Vreelandella piezotolerans: one gene and its partner. The protein of the gene in region 2 binds, or shares a complex with, the protein of the main gene of each other region. Links are inferred from orthologs where the notes say so. Each region holds a gene or a part of one and is shown on either strand. Other genes may lie near its edges.

Evidence for each region. The genes of interacting proteins can lie anywhere in the genome.
Region 1: the proteins of trxB (region 2) and trxA are in contact, whole or in part, in a crystal structure (PDB 1F6M), measured with the Escherichia coli proteins. The link is inferred for Vreelandella piezotolerans from one-to-one orthologs.

The regions. Positions count from the first base shown.
Region 1 is NZ_CP048602.1:1,341,317-1,347,529, reverse strand. The notes cover bases 2,978-5,947. They hold trxA (thioredoxin), read left to right. Parts: upstream 2,978-4,255; coding sequence 4,256-4,639; downstream 4,640-5,947. Other genes in these bases: GYM47_RS06180 (AI-2E family transporter), read right to left, coding at 4,702-5,823; cysB (HTH-type transcriptional regulator CysB), read right to left, coding at 3,005-3,979. Also shown: GYM47_RS06205 (GntR family transcriptional regulator), read right to left, coding at 1-561; pabB (aminodeoxychorismate synthase component I), read left to right, coding at 814-2,172; GYM47_RS06195 (phosphoadenosine phosphosulfate reductase domain-containing protein), read left to right, coding at 2,291-2,911; GYM47_RS06175 (SIMPL domain-containing protein), read left to right, coding at 6,018-6,213. UniProt on the Escherichia coli protein: Participates in various redox reactions through the reversible oxidation of its active center dithiol to a disulfide and catalyzes dithiol-disulfide exchange reactions.
Region 2 is NZ_CP048602.1:3,242,894-3,250,891, forward strand. The notes cover bases 2,265-5,042. They hold trxB (thioredoxin-disulfide reductase), read right to left. Parts: upstream 4,240-5,042; coding sequence 3,289-4,239; downstream 2,265-3,288. Other genes in these bases: thiO (glycine oxidase ThiO), read right to left, coding at 2,265-2,607; GYM47_RS14895 (GspH/FimT family pseudopilin), read left to right, coding at 2,723-3,250; acnA (aconitate hydratase AcnA), read left to right, coding at 4,510-5,042. In the rest of the region: GYM47_RS14880 (NAD+ synthase), read right to left, coding at 1-1,096; GYM47_RS14885 (PP0621 family protein), read left to right, coding at 1,240-1,500; more of thiO, read right to left, coding at 1,504-2,264; more of acnA, read left to right, coding at 5,043-7,257; GYM47_RS14910 (NAD-dependent malic enzyme), read right to left, coding at 7,327-7,998.

The sequences.
Region 1 (6,213 bases), 1.9 Mb from region 2 along the record:
ACTAAACTGCGTGCGATAAAGACGCACGAGGTAATAAAGGTCGTCGCACAGCAAGTTCATGAGCATTTTGTTGTGACTGCCCTGAACGATGCGATAGTGGAAATCCAGGTCGCCTTCACGCTGGTAGTAAGCTTCACCACGCTTCAGGTCACCCTGCCTTTCATGGAGCGCCAACACGTCGCGCAGTCCTTGAATCTCCTCGGCCGACATGTGCTCCGCCGCCAACCGAGCCGCCATGCTCTCCAGAGCTTCACGCACGTCGAAAAGCTCCAGCAGCTCTTTCATGGAGAGTTTGACCACCCGTGCGCCCACATGGGGCACTCGCTCGATCAAGCGGTGCGCCTCCAAACGACGCATGGCTTCTCGCAGCGGCCCACGTGAGATACCGTAAGTTTTAGAGAGCCCAGGCTCGGTAATTTTGCTGCCCGGTGCCAATTCGCCACGTACGATATCGCTCTGTAACTGATGAAACACGCGCTCCGCGAGCGTACGCACCTCTGGCGACACCGGTTCAGCAGAGCCGTCATGGGAGGTCGAGGAAGTAGTTGCAAGTAACGTCATGGGGAATTGTCGACAATTAGGGAATAAAAGAACTTTAGCCCGCCGCATTTCCCTCGTCAACCATGCAAAAAGGCCGTTTTTGTTCACCTTTCGTTGCAAGTCCTTTCTTCACCGCCCAACCAATGTCAACAATCAGCGATGCCATATCCTGAATGGAGTTTGCTGCGTGAGAAAGGCGTCGACGGCCATACTGGTGTCATGAGGTTACGGCCTCTAAAATACGTCGCCCCCCACTGGCTTGGCGTTTGCTTCATGACAACGGCGTTGACGATTTCAGCCCTGCCCTACTCTACTGACCCTTTGGCGCTCTTCGCCAAATTGCGGCACCGCCCCGGCGCAGTGCTGCTTGATAGCGGCCGCCCAAAAGCGACGACCGGCCGTTTCGACATCGTCAGCAGCGATCCGCTGGCAACGCTGACAATGACCCCAGAGGGCGACACTCGACTGTCGTCTGACATGCTCACTCTTCCCGCCTCACTTGCCGAGGACGTAACCGCGCAACAGCAGTGGTTGATCGAACAGCTACCCGCGGTCAACGTAAAGAGCGAATTGCCTTTTCTGGGCGGGCTGATGGGCTACTGGAGCTATGACCTGGGCCGCAATCGCGCCGATATCGCCAGTCAACACCCTGCTGCCACTCGTCTCCCGTTATTACGTGTGGGGCTATTTGATTGGTGCATCACACTAGATCATGTCAAAGAGCAAGCGTGGTTCGTTGGCAGCCCGGCGCGACGTGAACAAGTAGCGGCATGGCTGGCGGCGCCCGACACGCCAACAACGCCTTTCAAGCTCACTCAGCGATTTTCCCCGGAGTTGACTCAGGCGGCCTACACCGAGCGTTTCGATGCCGTTCAGCGCTACATTCGTGCTGGGGACTGTTATCAAATTAACCTCGCCCAACGTTTTACAGCGCATTACGAAGGCGATGAGTGGCAAGCGTATCTTCAGTTGCGTAAAGCAACCCCCACGCCATTTTCTGGTTTTATGGCCTGGGGTCATCAGGCTGTGCTATCGCTCTCTCCCGAGCGCTTCATTCAAAGCCGTGACGGCTTAGTGGAAACACGCCCCATCAAAGGCACACGGCCACGAGGCAAAACGCCCGACCAGGACCGTGCCCTGGCGAATGATTTGCTCAGCAGCACCAAAGACCGTGCAGAGAACGTGATGATCGTGGATTTGCTGCGCAATGATTTGGGTCGCGTTTGTGTCCCCGGCTCCATTCGCGTGCCGCAGCTATGCCAGTTAGAGAGCTATCCCAACGTCCATCACTTAGTCAGCGTGGTGCAAGGCCAACTGGCGTCCCAACACTCACCGCTTTCATTGCTCACGGCAGCGTTTCCCGGCGGCTCGATTACCGGCGCACCCAAAATACGGGCAATGCAAATAATCGATGAACTGGAGCCCTGCCAGCGCAGCGTCTATTGCGGCAGCTTGGGCTATATCGACGTGCGCGGCAGCATGGATACGTCGATTGCCATACGCACAATGGTGGCTGACGATGGCGCTCTCCACGTGTGGGGCGGCGGCGGGTTGGTGGCAGATTCACAAGCCGAGGAAGAGTACACCGAGACATTGGACAAGATTCGTCATTTGATTGGCGCCTTGGAATAAACAAACTACTTTTTTAAATCCAAAAGAAATATAAAAGCCTAACCAAACGGTATTGGGGAGAAGTCCTTCGCTTTTGGTAGCCTAGAGACATTGCACGCTTTTTCACATAGGAGGCCGCATGTCCTCAACGCTCGAACAGATCAATCGCGATTTCGCCAACGACCCGCAAGGGCTTATCGAGTGGGCGTTCAGCCAGGGTGAGCGCCCTATTTGCACTACCAATTTTCGCCCCTTCGAAGCCGTCATTTTGCACATGGTGACGCAGGTGCGTCCGGATATTCCCATCGTATGGATGGATAGCGGCTATAACACCGAGGCGACCTATCAGTTCGCAGACGCACTCATTCAGCGTTTGAATTTGAACATCGTCAGCTTCCTACCCCAACGCACCCGCGCCCATCGTGAAGCCTTGGATGGGCCAATGCCTGGCATCGATGACCCGCGGCACAACGCCTTTACGCAAGAAGTGAAGCTAGAGCCTTTCGAACGGGCGCTTCGCGAGATGAAGCCTGACGTATGGTTCACAGCCCTGCGCGCCGAAGACACGCCAGAGCGAGCGAAAATGCAGGTCGTCAGCCGTAATAGCGACGGCTTACTGAAAGTGGCGCCGCTGCTTCAGTGGACGGCCAAAGATATGTACTACTACCTGGAAGCACATGATCTACCCAACAACTTCGACTACTTCGACCCCACCAAGGTGGAAGAGAAGCGCGAGTGCGGCCTACATCTTCAGCACTAAGATCAGCACGGATCAAAGCGCCACGTAACATAAAGTTCGTCATGCCTCCCTTCACCTGCTTCGGCCTAACTTCCGAAGCAGGTTTTTTTGGGATCAATACTCTGGCAGCTCGACGCCTTCGAACAGCGTCTGTTCGAAGCGCGGCCCGGCCATTAGCGCCTCATCCACTCGGTCACGGGTCAAATGCGGTGCAAAACGCGCTAGAAAATCGTACATGTAGCCACGCATGAAGGTCCCGCGCCGAATACCGATTTTCGTCGTCGAACTGGCAAACAGATGGCGGGCATCCAGGGCGACCAAATCACTATCCAGTGCCGGGTCGACCGCCATGTGCGCGACGATACCCACGCCCATTCCCAAGCGCACGTAGGTTTTGATCACGTCCGCGTCGGCCGCCGTTAGGACGACATTGGGCGTCAAGCCCTTGGCTTTGAACGCATCGTCGAGCTGAGAGCGTCCGGTAAAACCAAACACGTACGTCACTAGCGGGTGTTCGGCCAATGCGTCCAGGGTCAAGGGTCCGTCGAGGGTGGCCAGCGGGTGCTCCTTAGGCACCAGCACACAGCGATTCCAACGATAGCAGGGCAGCAACACTAGGTCGGTGAATAACTCCAATGACTCCGTGGCAATGGCAAAGTCCGCCTGCCCTTCGCTGACCATTTGAGCAATTTGTTTGGGCGTGCCCTGCTGCATGTGCAGCGCCACTTCAGGATACTTCAGCGTGAATTCGCTGATGATCGGTGGCAGCGCATAGCGCGCTTGTGTATGTGTGGTGGCAATCGCAAGGCTACCGCGACGCTCATCGCTGTGCTCTTGCGCTACTTGCTTGATGTTTTCGGTGAGTTTGAGTACCTGCCCCGCCAATTCGATGATCGACTGTCCGGCAGGCGTGACACGGGTGAGGTGTTTTCCGCTCCGAGCAAAAATCTCGACACCGAGCTCATCTTCCAGCAGGCGAATCTGTTTGGAAATGCCCGGCTGGGAAGTAAATAAACTTTGAGCTGTCGCCGAGACATTGAGGTTGTGTCGATTGACTTCCCAAATATAGCGAAGTTGCTGTAGCTTCATATCCTCACCTTATTGTCTATGCCGTAAGCACGTCATAGCGCATCCTCGTGCTGCGACTCCGTGCTTGGCCAAGCACCCGATAACCGTGCTTCAATGAGCACATTTTTGAATAAAAAAACGCCTCATAATTCCCTTATAGTATAAAAAATAGCGCCTATGAACATCTATTAATTTTTTCTATTTAAGGCTGAATCGTATCAGGAATTTGCCAGCACCCTTCTCGCCCGCTAACATCTGGCAACTTGGCGCGGTGAAAGTGCGCTAATATATCGCGTAATGACCGTTGCTCCATTTGAGGCAACGAAACAGCAAGAGCAACGCAAACGGGAGAAGCAAATGGCTAATAATGTTGATGTCACCAACGCCAATTTCGAGCAAGAAGTCCTCAACGCCGAACAGCCTGTCCTGCTGAAATTCTGGGCCCCCTGGTGCGGCCCATGTAAAGTCATGGCGCCTGTTGTCGATGAAGTGGCCGCCGAGCGTGGCGACAACTTGAAAGTCGTCAGCGTGAACGTTGACGATGCCCCGGAAATCGCTGCCGAGCAAGGTGTTCGCGGCGTCCCCACCGTCATGTTGTTCAAGTCGGGCACCAAGGTCGCTTCTCTAGTAGGTGCGCAGTCCAAGTCTCAGTTGACGCAGTTCATCGACCAGAACGCTTAAGCCGTTCACGTTACCGCTGGCATGGCCAGCGGTAACGACGCTTCCTCTTCTCCTTCTCCGCCTTATTCACGCTTCGACCATACACCTCGTCGCCAGGGTGGACGACGCGCATCGCCAGGTCGCCTTACCTGCACGTTCCGTTGCCTGCCAGGTCCTAACAAGTGAGCGATCCAGCGCGTTTGTGGATGGCTATCCAACGCGATTTTCAGCGTCATAGTGAGCACCACCGACAGCAACATACCCGCCGCACCAAAGATCCAACCCCACACCACTAGCGAGAGAAACGCCACGAACGTGGATAATCCCAGCGCTTGGCCCATCACTCGTGGCTCGATCAAGTTTCCCAAAATGAAGTTGATGACAAGATACGCTGAAGCCAATAAGAATGCCTGAAGTAAACCGCCATCCTGAGAGACCAAGAGCAACAGCACCGGCGGAATGGCCGCGAGCGCGGAACCGATATTGGGAATGAAGTTGAGCGCAAAGGCCAGCACTCCCCAGAGCAGCGGAAATTCCACGCCCACCATGAGGCATGAGAGCCACACCAGCACGCCGGTCGCCAAACTAATCACGGTCTTCACCGCCAAATAGCGCTTTAACGTCACACTGAACTCGCTGAACCGTTTGAGGCTCGGCGCCGGATTCTCTAGCGCGCGCGACACTTTATCGCGGAAGTGCAGTGTTTCGAACAGCATGAAGATCACCAGCAGTGCAACGATACTGCCCTGCATGAACAGCGAACCCAGCTCGCCCAGAAGCGTAGCGACCCAAGAACCGTCATCTTCCATGGCGAACATCGAACTGAGCTGATCAGGATCGATGGCCAGCCCGTGGGAGGCCAGCGTATTGAGAAGATCCCAATAGTGCTCGTAAAGCCTTGACTCGATATCCGGCAGCGCCTCGATGAACGTACTGAAACTGTTCACGACCAGTAAACCGATCAGGGAAAGAAAGCCCATCAACACCAGTAGCGTAATCAGCGCCGACATTCGTCGACTCAGGCCGCAGTGATGCAGCCACTGAACGGGAGAGGTACACACCACGGCGATGAATACCGCCAGCAGCAGCGGCACCAATAAATCGGCACCTATTTTCATACCCGCGATGATCACGACTAGCGCAGCAATCGCCAGGGTGGCGTTGAGGGGAATACTTCGATAATCCTCATCCGACAACTTCGACATAGCCCTTTCCTTAGCATGTTATCCATACATGATGGTCGTTTAGATGACGTTGCACAAACCATGCAAACATTCAGCAACCGCTTTTCGTTTTCGCTTAGCCTGTGAACTTTATGTCCACGCCCCCTTCAAAGCAGCGACATCTCACGCTATTTAGCGCACACAACGTATTGGCTCTCTCAGCAAGGAAGTGACCGATGAAAACAGCAACACACTCGTTGAAACGGCTTCGTCATGGCGTGCTGGCCGGCGCGTTACTAGCCCTTTTGGCAGCCCCTAGTGCACAAGCGGCACCACCCGCGCCCCCCAGCCTCAGCGTCCAGGCACAGTCGTGGGTAGAGGTCGAACCCGACAAGGCCACGCTCTCTGCTCGCCTTTGGGAAAACACGCCGG
Region 2 (7,998 bases):
TGCCTGCAAAACTCTCGGCCAGCGTCCCCATGAAGGCTTCGACCATGGGCTCTATGGGCATCACGTCATAATGAACGCCCAGCAGGGTCGCCTGTTCGGCCGCATCCTGCTTGGATATATCCGCAGTGTAATGGTAAGGCATCATGACCGCTTGTACCCGCTGCGGTCCCAGCGCATCCACCGCAATGGCCAGCGAGAGCGCCGAATCGATGCCGCCAGAAAGCCCCAGCACCACGCCTTTGAAACCGCTCTTGTTGACGTAGTCACGCAGGCCGGTCACCAGCGCGCAGTAAAGGCTTTCCTCGGGTTCCACATCTGGCTCGATTTCGCCAGCCTGGGGTTCCCAGACGTTCGCACTAGTTTGCAGGAGCTGAATGGGCATTAGCCCCGCCTGCCAGTAGGGCGCCAGTACCTTGAGTTGACCGTTGGCATCGACACAGCTAGAGCCACCGTCGAACACCAACTCGTCCTGGCCACCGATGGTATTGACGTACACGACGGGCAATTGCACGTCTTGGGCGCGCTGTTCTAGCAAGCGCAGCCGTTCGGCGGGCTTGTCTTGATGATAGGGCGAGGCGTTCAAACTGATCAATACTTCAGCCCCCGCCTCGCGCGCGGCCTTCACGGGCACACCTTCCCACAAGTCTTCGCAAATCAGTAGACCTAACTTGGCCCCTTTATGCTCGTACACCAGCGGCTCGGTGCCCGGCGTGAAGTAGCGCTGTTCATCGAACACTTGGTAATTGGGCAGCGCTTGTTTGGCGTACTCCGCCTCCCATTGGCCGTTGTAGAGCACCCCCGCCAAGTTGTAACACTTGCCTTCACGCACGCCGGGGTAACCAATGATGACCAGCACGTCGCGGGAGATTTTTTCCGCCATCGTGGCGCGCGCCTCACGCAAGCGGGTTTCCATGGAGGGACGCAACAGTAAATCTTCCGGCGGGTAGCCGGATAAAAACAGTTCAGGAAAGACGACGATATCCGCCCCATGCTCGATCCTCGCTTCACGCACCGCTTCGATGGCACGCGCGGCGTTGCCGGGAATATCGCCGACCAGCGGGTCGAGTTGGGCCATTACCAGCGTTAAGTCTTGCATGGGCGTCAAAATCTCTTGAGAATCTTCAGAATACGGTGGCATCTACCTAGTCGCTGCATTGTCCCGCAAGGCGTGCTCAGTGGCAAAGGTCATTGTTACGAATGCCATGTCGTCGCCTTTTCCCACCAGGGGAGCCATTGAGGATGAACCTATTGATCATTCGGCTAATTATCTTTGCCGCGCTGTTTTATGTAGGCCTGAAGCTTTACGGACTCTATCGCCAACGCAAGCTGGCCCATCAGCAGCAGGCACCGTCGCGCCACGAAGGCGGCAACATGGTGCGCTGCCGCTGGTGCGACGTTCACGTGCCAGAGAACGAGGCGCTACGTGACGTCGAGCAGTGGTTCTGCTGTAGCGCTCACCGTGACCGCTTCCTACAAGAGCAGGAAGACAATCGTCGCTAGCGATCATGGCCACGCCAAGCGCTCGGCCGTTGGCTGGTAAGGTGTTGGGTCCAGCAAGGGTTTGCGCCCCAGCACTTGATCGACCAGTAGATGCGTCGAAGCAGGCGCCAGCACCAAGCCATTCCGATAATGCCCGGCATTGACAAACACATTGGGAAACTCGGGCAGCGCGCCAATGAACGGTATACCTTCCGGCGAGCCGGGGCGCAGCCCCGCCCAATGGTACGCAACAGGGCAATCGGCTAACGCAGGGATAATGTTTTCCGCACTCCGCTTGAGCGATGCCAACGCCTCTTCATCGGTGGTTTTATCGAAGCCCGCCTCTTCCAAGGTAGACCCCACGAGCAGCAAACCATCGCTACGTGGAATCACGTAGCGACCATCCTTGAGCACTACGCGCTGGACTAAACCTGGCGGCGCTTGATAAGCGATCATTTGTCCTTTGACGGGCCGAACCGGCAATCGCACGTTCAGCCCGTCAAGCACGCTTGCGCTCCAGGCCCCGCCACATACGATGAACTGCTCTGCTAGCTGGTCACCTCGGCTCGTCGCAACCCCCACTACGCGGCCTTGACGCTGCAGAAAACCTTCGACACGACACGCCTCGATCAGCGTCACGTGAGACAGGGCAGCCAAACGAGCGCGCAGCGCCTGGCCCAAGCGCGGGTTGCGCACGCTGCCTAGTGTGGGCATCCAGAGCGCACTGCCTTCGGGAGTAGCAGCTTCAGGCTCTTTATGATGAACGAAAGCGGCGGTGACTCGCTCTAGCGGCTTGCCGAGTTGTCGCGCCCAGTGCAAGGCCGCCTCGTCATCGTCCACATTCAAGTAGAGCAAGCCCTTTTGCCGATACTCCGGGTCGATACCGGTCTCTTCCAACAAGCGCAGGGCTAGCGTGGGATAGGCGCCCTCTGACCAGCGCGACAGCTGAGACACCGGCTCACCATAACGCCAGGGATAGAGCGGCGAAACGATCCCGCCGCCTGCCCAGGATGCCTCTTTTCCGCAAGTTCCGCGCTCGATGAGCGTGACCCGCTGACCAGCGTCCGCTAGCTGAAGTGCCGTCATCATTCCGATCACGCCACCTCCTAAAATTAAGAGATTGCTCACAACGTTTGTCCGTTTTGGCTTACATAAAAAGTGCGCGGTGCCCCCTAGGATCAACAAGATCACGCAACGTTAACCAGCGCAACGAGCATCGCGCTCGTCGACAGGAGGTCAAGCGATGAAATGCGGTGGCACGCACGGGCAGCACTCGTCCTATCAGCGGGGGTTTACACTCATCGAGATGTTGGTGGCGATGCTGTTGATGACCGCCATGATAGCGTGGCTGACACCAAGCGTTCAGGCACTGAGTCACCACAGCCTTCTCAATAGCGAAGTAAGCCGCCTGCGCTCTGCGTTTGCCCTGGCCAGACATACGGCCATTTCACAACGTACGAAGGTGACCGTGTGTCCGGCAAGCGCAAACCTCACCACCTGTGCGTCGACGTGGGGCGACGCACTGGTCGTCATAAAGGGAGACGTCGAGGACGGCTTTCAACCGGACGATATCCTGCGCGTCTTTCCCGGGCAGGCGGCGTCTTACACCACCTATAGCCGCGGCTGGCGACACGTTCGATATAACGTGCTGGGCCATACCAGTGGCTACAACGGCAGCTTCGCGATATGCGCCACACAAGCAGAAGGAAAACGGTTGGTACTCAGCCAGTTAGGCAGGTTACGCGTGGATGAGGCACCTATCGACTGCTAAGATCGCCAACAGGTGCTCTCCTCCAGAATGCAGCTACATTAAGCAATGCCATCCAGATAGCGTTCGGCATCCAGGGCTGCCATACAGCCGCTGCCTGCCGAGGTGATCGCCTGGCGATAGATATGGTCCATCACGTCGCCACAGGCAAATACGCCCGGCACGCTCGTAGCCGTTGCATTGCCTTCACTGCCCGATGTCACTTTGATATAGCCACCGTTCATCTCCAACTGCCCTTCGAAGATGCCCGTATTGGGACTATGGCCGATGGCAATGAATAGCCCCGGCGCGTGAATCTCTTTCGTGCTGCCATCCTTGGTGGACTTGACTCTTACGCCGGTCACGCCGGTGTTATCCCCTAACACCTCCTCGACTTCGTAGAACCACTCCAGGGCAATTTTACCCGCCTCGGCTTTCTCAAAGAGCTTGTCTTGCAGGATTTTTTCCGCGCGCAGGGTATCGCGGCGATGCACCAGCGTGACCTTGGAAGCGATGTTAGACAAGTAGAGTGCTTCTTCGACCGCCGTATTGCCCCCCCCAACGACGACGACCTCTTGATTGCGGTAGAAAAAACCATCGCACGTCGCACAGGCCGACACGCCCTGCCCCATGAACTGTTGCTCGGTGGGTAAGCCCAGATAGCGTGCACTGGCACCGGTGGCGATGATCAGCGCATCACAGGTATAGGTGCCACTATCGCCTTTTAGGGTATAGGGTTTTTCAGCTAAGCTGACTTCATTGATATGATCGAACAGCACCTCGGTGTTGAAACGCTCGGCATGCTGCTTCATGCGCTCCATCAACGCCGGCCCCTGGACACCGTCGGCATCACCAGGCCAGTTATCCACGTCGGTCGTGGTGGTCAATTGGCCACCTGCCTGCATCCCGGTAATGAGCAGGGGCTTGAGGTTGGCACGCGCGGCATACACCGCCGCAGTGTAGCCTGCTGGGCCAGACCCAAGAATAATCAAACGTTCATGACGTGTTTCCATGACACCACCTTTGTCACAATTGAGCAGATAACGTTGCAAGAGAGTCTGCCTGAAATGGCGTCAAGTACAAGCGATTACAAGGGCTCGCCTAAGCTATTAGGCGAAGACGGCTTGAAAGCGCACCGTGAAACACCCATGTCTGATTAATCAGCCATACTGATATTACGTCAGTCGTCGTTAAACCCCACGATGAGACCGCCATAGCCAACATCGCCATACCCAGATAAACAGTGACCGTCGCGCAACGCCAAGCAATCAGAGGAGAATGGAATGAGCAAGATACCCAACACGCTTCATACCTTGACGGCAGGAAGCCAAGAGTATCACTACTACAGCCTGCCCACGGCGGCTGAGACGCTAGGCAATATCGACCGACTGCCCAAGACGCTCAAAATCCTGCTCGAAAATCAGCTGCGTTTTGCAGACGATGAGAGCGTCGAGCGGGACGATATGCAGGCGCTGGTGGACTGGCAAAAAGAGGGCAAATCCAGCCGTGAAATTGGCTACCGGCCGGCGCGGGTATTGATGCAAGACTTTACCGGTGTGCCTGGCGTGGTCGACCTCGCCTCCATGCGCGCGGCGGTGGAAAAGCTGGGCGAAGACCCTGCCCGCATCAACCCACTCTCTCCAGTGGACTTGGTGATCGACCACTCGGTGATGGTCGATAAGTTCGGTCATCCGACGGCGTTTCAAGAAAACGTCGATATCGAGATGCAGCGAAACGGCGAGCGCTACGAATTCCTACGTTGGGGCCAGAAAGCCTTCGACAACTTCAGCGTCGTGCCACCCGGCACCGGGATTTGCCACCAAGTGAACCTGGAGTACCTAGGCCGCACGGTGTGGACCAAAGAGGAAGATGGCAAGACCGTTGCCTACCCCGACACGCTCGTAGGAACCGACTCTCACACCACCATGATCAACGGCCTGGGTGTGCTGGGCTGGGGGGTGGGCGGCATCGAAGCGGAGGCCGCCATGCTGGGCCAACCGGTCTCCATGCTCATTCCGGAAGTGATTGGCTTCAAACTGACCGGCAAACTGCGGGAAGGTATTACTGCCACGGACCTCGTTCTCACCGTGACTGAAATGCTGCGCAAAAAAGGCGTGGTCGGTAAGTTCGTCGAATTTTATGGCGACGGCTTAAAAGACCTGCCGCTAGCGGACCGCGCCACCATTGCCAATATGGCCCCTGAGTATGGCGCCACCTGTGGCTTCTTCCCGGTGGATGACGAAACGCTCAACTACCTACGCCTAACCGGCCGTGAAGATAGCCAGATTGCCCTGGTCGAGGCTTACAGCAAGGCCCAGGGCCTGTGGCGTGAGCCGGGCGATGAGCCGATTTTCACGGACACGCTCAGCCTGGACATGAACGAGGTAGAGGCCAGCCTAGCGGGCCCCAAACGCCCGCAGGACCGTGTTGCACTCAAAGATATGGTCAGTGCGTTTGGCAAGGTCATGGAAGAAGACGGCAAGGCGCTGCCCAGCACCGAAAAGGGCAAGCTAGCCTCTGAAGGCGGCCAGACCGCCGTGGGCATCGACCGCAGCTACGAACACGACTTCAAACACAGTGATAGCCAGACCGTCACGATGGGCGAGCAGGACTTCAGCCTGGACCCCGGTGCCGTGGTCATTGCGGCGATTACGTCGTGCACGAACACCTCGAACCCCAGCGTGATGATGGCAGCAGGCTTGTTGGCGCGTAACGCCCGTGAGAAGGGCTTGACCACCAAACCTTGGGTGAAAACATCGCTCGCGCCCGGCTCCAAAGTCGTCACCGACTATCTCGCCGCGGCCAGCCTCGACGATGACCTGGATGCGCTGGGCTTCAACCTCGTGGGCTACGGCTGTACCACCTGTATCGGCAACTCAGGCCCCCTGCCAGAAGAGATCGAAAAAGCCATCAACAATGGCGACCTCACCGTGGCATCGGTGCTGTCGGGCAACCGCAACTTCGAAGGCCGCGTTCATCCCCTGGTCAAAACCAACTGGCTGGCATCGCCGCCCCTGGTCGTTGCCTATGCACTAGCGGGCAACGTGCAGTGCAACTTGACCACCGACCCGCTCGGCCAGGACAGCGACGGCAACCCGGTGTATCTGAAAGACATCTGGCCTTCGCAGGCCGATATCGCCAGCGCCGTCGAGAAGGTGAACACCGAGATGTTCCGCAAGGAGTACGGTGCCGTCTTCGAAGGCGATGAGACGTGGAAAGCCATCAAAGTGCCGGAGGGTAAGGTCTACGAGTGGCCGGAATCGACCTATATTCAGCACCCGCCCTTCTTTGAAGGCATGCAGCGGGAGCCAGACACCATCGAGGACGTGAAAAATGCGCGTGTCCTGGCGATGCTTGGCGACTCCGTCACTACCGACCACATCTCTCCAGCGGGCTCCATCAAGCCCGACAGCCCCGCCGGCCGCTACCTACAAGAGCACGGCGTGAAGCCGGTTGACTTCAACTCCTACGGCTCGCGCCGGGGCAACCATGAAGTCATGATGCGCGGCACCTTCGCCAACGTGCGGATCAAAAACGAAATGCTCGACGGCGTGGTAGGCGGCGAAACGCGCCATGTGCCGAGTGGTGAACAGATGGCCATCTACGATGCCGCCATGAAATACAAAGAGGAAGGCACGCCGTTAGTGGTCATTGCCGGTAAAGAGTATGGCACCGGCTCCTCGCGTGACTGGGCAGCCAAAGGCACCCGACTGCTGGGCGTGCGTGCTGTGATCGCCGAGTCCTTCGAACGCATCCACCGCTCTAACCTGATCGGCATGGGCGTGGTACCGCTGCAATTCCCGGAAGGCGAAAGTCGTGAGAGCCTGGGATTAACGGGGGATGAAGAGATCTCGATTGCGGGGTTGAGCGATTTGAGCCCCGGCGGTAACGTTCAGGTCGTGATTAAAAATAGTGACGGCGAACGTACCGTTGATGCCAAGTGCCGAATTGATACCGTCAATGAGCTGGCGTACTACCGTCACGGTGGTATCCTTCACTACGTGCTGCGCAAGATGATCGGCGCAGCCTAAAGGTACGACCTACCAATGCTTGCATCGCCCCCACCTCGGTGGGGGCTTTTTTTTGATCGGGTGCCGAGATTAGAAGGCGCGGCGGCGATAGAAACGATACTCCGGCGACCAGCACGCAGACTCGATACGCTCGCGCAGCGCGGTACCGCTGGTTTTCAACGCGACGCCGTTTTGCTGCGCCTGTGCCGCCACCTCGAAGGCTATCGATTTGCTAATGTCACGGATGCGCGACAGCGGCGGCAGCAGCGCGCCTTTACCCTCTTTCACCAGCGGTGCTTCACGCGCCAGCGCCCTTGAGGCACTCATCAGCATCTCATCGGTGACCCGGTTGGCATTCGCGGCAATCACACCCAAGCCAATGCCGGGGAAGATATAAGCATTGTTGCACTGGGCAATCGGATAGGTGCGGCCGTTATACACTACGGGGGCAAACGGGCTACCGGTCGCGACCAACGCTTGGCCATCGGTCCAACGAATCACGTCTTCTGGTACCGCTTCAGCCTGCGAGGTAGGGTTGGAGAGCGGCATGATGACCGGATGCTCGCAGCCTGCGTGCATGGTCCGAACGACTTGCTCGGTGAAGATACCGCGCTGACCGCAGACACCAATCAGAATCGTTGGCTTGATGTTGGCAATGGTCTCTTCAAGCCCTTGGCCATTCCACTCGGCGACCAGGGCAGGGTCGTGAGCTAAGCGACGCTGAAAATCCCGCTGCCACGACTGATCCGTGGTCATGAGCCC